Regions from separate parts of the Pantoea sp. S-LA4 genome, predicted to be linked through region 2. Evidence: predicted binding sites of a transcription regulator. Region 2 holds the regulator's gene; the other holds the start of a gene.
The links. The regulator LexA, encoded in region 2, represses DNA repair genes until DNA is damaged. The targets are predictions, from matches to a motif close to TNCTGTATGTACATACAGNA.
Positions count from the first base shown of each region.

Region 1 (2,398 bases), 1.5 Mb from region 2:
CAGCTGCAATCACTTCTTTCTCGCTAGTGACCGGAGTGCCAGAGTTCATGAAGTATTCAGAAATCTGAGACTCTGTATTGATTGTCGTTTGCATATCAGGCCTCATCAAAAAGGGGGTCAGTGCGCCAGATCAGGTCCGGTTAACGGACGACGCAAAAAAAAAGAGCATCTGAAGGTGGAAATCCACGACACCTTCAGATGCGGTGCAATGCACCTTTCGTTACAAGTGACTTAACATCACGGCCTAAAGCTATACAAGAATGACAAAGTTGTACAACGAAATTCGCAAAATTTTATCTGGTCGGTGCTGTATCTTAAATGCATGTTTACAGGATTTAAACAAAATCCCTGGTTAATGTTGTTTATTTACAGCCTGTTGAAATTATATCGTCTCGCTTTCTGCGTTTTTTTTATCAAAATTTTTGTTCAGACCTTTTTGCTAAAGTCTGTACTTCTGCCGTCTTTTTCATGAAAACCTGTACAGGTTTAGCCAGGGAAAAGCGGCTCTCCTGACGCTGGCAGCGTTCACGATCGTTGCAATCCTGGCCGCCCGATCCCTGAGTCAGCATAATTCACTTCACACCCGTTACTCAGAAGGCTAAGGTTGAGCGCTTACTTAATCAGAAGGAGATGATCATGGTTAATGACTACTTTGCACTTCCGCCTGCGGGCATCACACAAGAACAACATAAGCGCACGGTGGCAGTGGCGGCTGCGCTGGCAGTAGCAAAAGAGTCGGTCAGCGCATCAACCTCGGCGACCGGTTCAAAAACGGCGTGGGATCTGCAGGCGGTCGCCAATGAAATCGCTAATCTGGCCGATGCGATTCAGGATGCCCTGGAGAGCGATAGCGAGGTATAAGCCTGCCGTTAACGTGCAGTCACCTTATGCCCGGCGGCTGGCGCGTTGGAGAGCAGGGGATACCCGGCAACGTCATCGCTGCCGGGTATTGGCTTATTCTATGGATGGTGGCTCATATTTAATGTACTGACGCAGGGTGTCATGGATCGCCCGATTATCCCCTTCATCCAGCCCACGATCGGCATATTCTTTCGCCAGCGCCGCCAGCACATCATCAAATTTACCCTTGTAATTGAGATTATTGAGTGCGATCTGCTGACCCAGGATCGCTTTTAATACGGTGGTCTCAACTTTCAACTGACGGACTTCGTTTTCAAGATGCGTGATGCGATTGTCGTCTGACATAACACCTCCATGATTAAAACCGCAGAATAACCATGCCACGCCGGATATTCAAACAACGGTGGCAGCAGAGAAACGTTGTCAGATTTTCCTTAAATCAGCATCATTCATTAGCCACGACGATTAATGTAAAACTCACGCCGCTCAGGTCATGCGGCGATAGTGACCACTTTCTGCTGAATATGACGTCAGGGTGAAAAAAAGCCACAAAAAAAAGTGCATTGTCTTCAACCCCTTCGCTTAAACCTTTTCCGTTACGCTTGATTAAAAGGGGGATTCGATATTACTGTGTTTATATACAGTTATCTGGAAAAGGAGTGAAATTGTGGAATTCATCAAACCTGCGGACCTCCGCGCCGTCATGCCATTACCGTTATATATCGAACGCATTCCCTGCGGCTTCCCTTCACCGGCGCAGGATTATGTCGAACAAAGAATTGATTTGAACGCACTGATGGTTCAGCGGCCAAGCGCTACCTATTTTGTCCGGGTCAGCGGCGAATCGATGATTGACGCAGGGATTAACGACGGCGACATGCTGGTGGTTGACAGTTCACTTACCGCCGCGCATGGCGATATAGTGGTTGCCGCCGTCGACGGTGAATTCACGGTTAAACGCCTCCAGCTTCATCCCTGCCTGCAACTGATGCCCATGAATACCCAATTTAAGCCGATCGCCATCAAAACCGAAGAGGCGCTTGAGGTGTTTGGCGTCGTGACGTTTGTTATTAAATCGACCCATTAATTATGTTCGCGCTGGTCGACGTGAACAGTTTTTATGCCTCGTGCGAGACGGTGTTCAGGCCCGATCTGCGCGGCAAGCCGGTAGTCGTACTGTCGAATAACGACGGTTGTGTTATTGCGCGCAGCGCCGAGGCGAAAAGAGTGGGCATCAAAATGGGCGCGCCCTATTTTAAAATGCGTGAGGAACTGACGCGCCATGCGGTGCAGGTCTTCAGCTCAAACTATGCGCTCTACGCCGATATGAGCCATCGGGTGATGACCATACTGGAAGAAATGGCGCCTTCGGTTGAGATTTACTCGATCGACGAAGCGTTTATGGATCTGACCGGCGTACGCAACTGCATGGCGCTGGAGACCTTTGCTCATCAGGTCCGGCAGCGGGTGCTGAAAGAGACTCATCTGACCGTCGGCGTCGGCATTGCGCCGACCAAAACGCTGGCTAAGCTGGCCA
Region 1 is NZ_JBTLRC010000002.1:1,536,937-1,539,334, forward strand. Features, by position in the region: gene ACX3P5_RS08055 (biofilm development regulator YmgB/AriR family protein) at 1-94, opposite strand, end outside; gene ACX3P5_RS08060 (hypothetical protein) at 637-861, shown strand; gene ACX3P5_RS08065 (hypothetical protein) at 955-1,206, opposite strand; gene umuD (translesion error-prone DNA polymerase V autoproteolytic subunit) at 1,529-1,948, shown strand; gene umuC (translesion error-prone DNA polymerase V subunit UmuC) at 1,951-2,398, shown strand, end outside.
Region 1: umuD (translesion error-prone DNA polymerase V autoproteolytic subunit) is a predicted target of LexA. The motif match lies at 1,488-1,507, and genes of this name have one in related genera.

Region 2 (2,398 bases):
CCAAACATCACCGTCACCGGCAGCATCTGGATATCCAGTTTGGGGTTATTGCGATGCAGGTCGAGATAATCGTGAAAAATCTTCACCGATTCGACGCTGGGCACAAAATAGGGGAAGACGCGCGGGCCATCGTGGATAAAAACGTGGCGCGGCAGCAGTGAACCATCAATCTCCAGCGGAGAGAGCGGGTCGGGCAGATGATGCCGCAGGCACTGCGCACGTAAAGTCAGTAAGTCGGCCTTCGAATCGTAAGGCAGAACGTACATAATGGGCCGGGTCGGGTCCAGACCATGTTCAGAAACGGGATCGGCCGGAATGGCCTTACTCTTTACCAAAAACGACAGTGGTAAATTCAGTAATTTGTAATAAAGTTTACGCCAACCTGACATAGACAACATGAAGCCTCTTGTTAGCAAAGCGCCGCAAGCATACCAGAAAGCGCAGCGAAGATCTGTGGTGGTGCCAATTGCACGCAGCCCAGACATTGACGTCAATCCGATGAAAGGGTTCCACCAATATGGCAAATAATGCCACCGGTCTTGTAAGAATTGTGAAAGCCGCAGGTTACTCATGGCAGGGCCTGCGTGCCGCCTGGCAGCATGAAGCGGCTTTTCGGCAGGAAGCGCTGGCCGCGCTGGTCGCCATTATTGTGGCCTGCTGGCTGGATGTCGATATCGTCTCGCGCATCCTGATGATCGGCGCTGTGGTGCTGGTAGTCATCGTTGAAATCCTCAATAGCGCCATCGAGGCGGTTGTGGATCGTATCGGTCAGGAGCGCCATCCGTTAGCCGGTCGGGCAAAAGATATGGGCTCGGCAGCGGTGCTGATCAGTATCTTACTGGCACTGTTTGTCTGGATCGCGCTGCTCTGGACACATTTGCGATAACCCTTCCACAACGCGCCATCTGGCGCGTTTTTGCCTGAGAATCGGTTTCCATTTCGCCAATACCTGTATATACTCACAGCGACTGTATAAACAACCAGGGGGCGGGATGAAAGCATTAACCAGCAGGCAGCAGCAGGTCTATGACCTGATTCGCGACCATATTACTCAAACGGGCATGCCGCCTACGCGTGCAGAAATTGCCGCGCAGCTGGGTTTCCGCTCGCCGAATGCGGCAGAAGAGCATCTTAAAGCGCTGGCACGTAAAGGGGTGATTGAGATTGTCTCTGGCGCCTCGCGCGGTATCCGTCTGTTAATGGAAGAAGAGGCCTCTGAAGGTCTGCCGTTAATTGGCCGGGTCGCTGCCGGTGAGCCGATCATGGCGCAGGAACATATCGAAACTCATTACAAAGTCGATCCGGGCCTGTTCAAACCCTCTGCCGACTTCCTGCTGCGCGTCAGCGGAATGTCGATGAAAGATATCGGGATTATGGATGGCGACCTGCTCGCGGTGCATAAAACCCAGGATGTCCGTAACGGCCAGGTTGTCGTGGCCCGCATTGATGATGAAGTGACGGTGAAACGCTGGAAAAAGCAGGGCGCTATCGTGCATCTCCTGCCGGAAAACAGCGACTTTGATCCGATCGTCGTCGATACGCGCGCGCAGTCACTGACCGTTGAAGGTCTGGCGGTGGGTGTGGTTCGCAACGGCGAGTGGCTCTGAGCCTGATATAACCGCGCATTCGTAGCGTCTGATGCTATTCTGTCGGCCCTAATTTTGTCGCTGCAGCTCCCCTCTCTGCAGCGCTGAGCACGGAACTGCGAATGCGTTTTTTAACGGCTACCGACAAAAAACTCTGGCGGCTCGCGCTGCCGATGATCCTTTCTAACATCACCGTACCCTTACTGGGTGTGGTCGATACCGCTGTCATTGGTCATCTCGACAGCCCGGTCTATCTTGGCGGGGTGGCGGTCGGGACGACAGTCACCAGTTTCCTCTTCATGCTGTTGCTGTTCCTGCGAATGAGTACCACTGGCCTGACGGCGCAGGCATTCGGCGCGGGCGATAAAACGGCACTGGCACGCGCGCTGACCCAGCCTTTAATCATTGCGCTGCTGGCTGGCGTGCTGTTCATCTGTCTGCGTACCCCCATCACCCGCCTGGCGACCTCTCTGATTGGCGGCGATCCCAAGGTTCTGCAACAGGCGACGCTGTTTATTCAGATCCGCTGGCTGAGTGCGCCTGCCACGCTGGCAAACCTGGTGATCCTTGGCTGGCTGCTCGGTGTGCAGTATGCGCGGGCACCGGTCATCCTGCTGGTGGTCGGTAATCTGGTCAATATTGTGCTCGATCTGTGGCTGGTGATGGGGCTGCACTGGGGCGTGGCGGGAGCGGCAACCGCGACCGCACTGGCAGAGTACATCACGCTGGCCGTCGGTGCGGTAATGGTCTGGCGGGTGTTGAAACTGCGCGGCATCACTACGGCAATACTGAAGCAGAGCTGGCGCGGTGAT
Region 2 is NZ_JBTLRC010000002.1:38,468-40,865, forward strand. Features, by position in the region: gene plsB (glycerol-3-phosphate 1-O-acyltransferase PlsB) at 1-389, opposite strand, end outside; gene ACX3P5_RS01075 (diacylglycerol kinase) at 518-886, shown strand; gene lexA (transcriptional repressor LexA) at 993-1,607, shown strand; gene dinF (MATE family efflux transporter DinF) at 1,709-2,398, shown strand, end outside.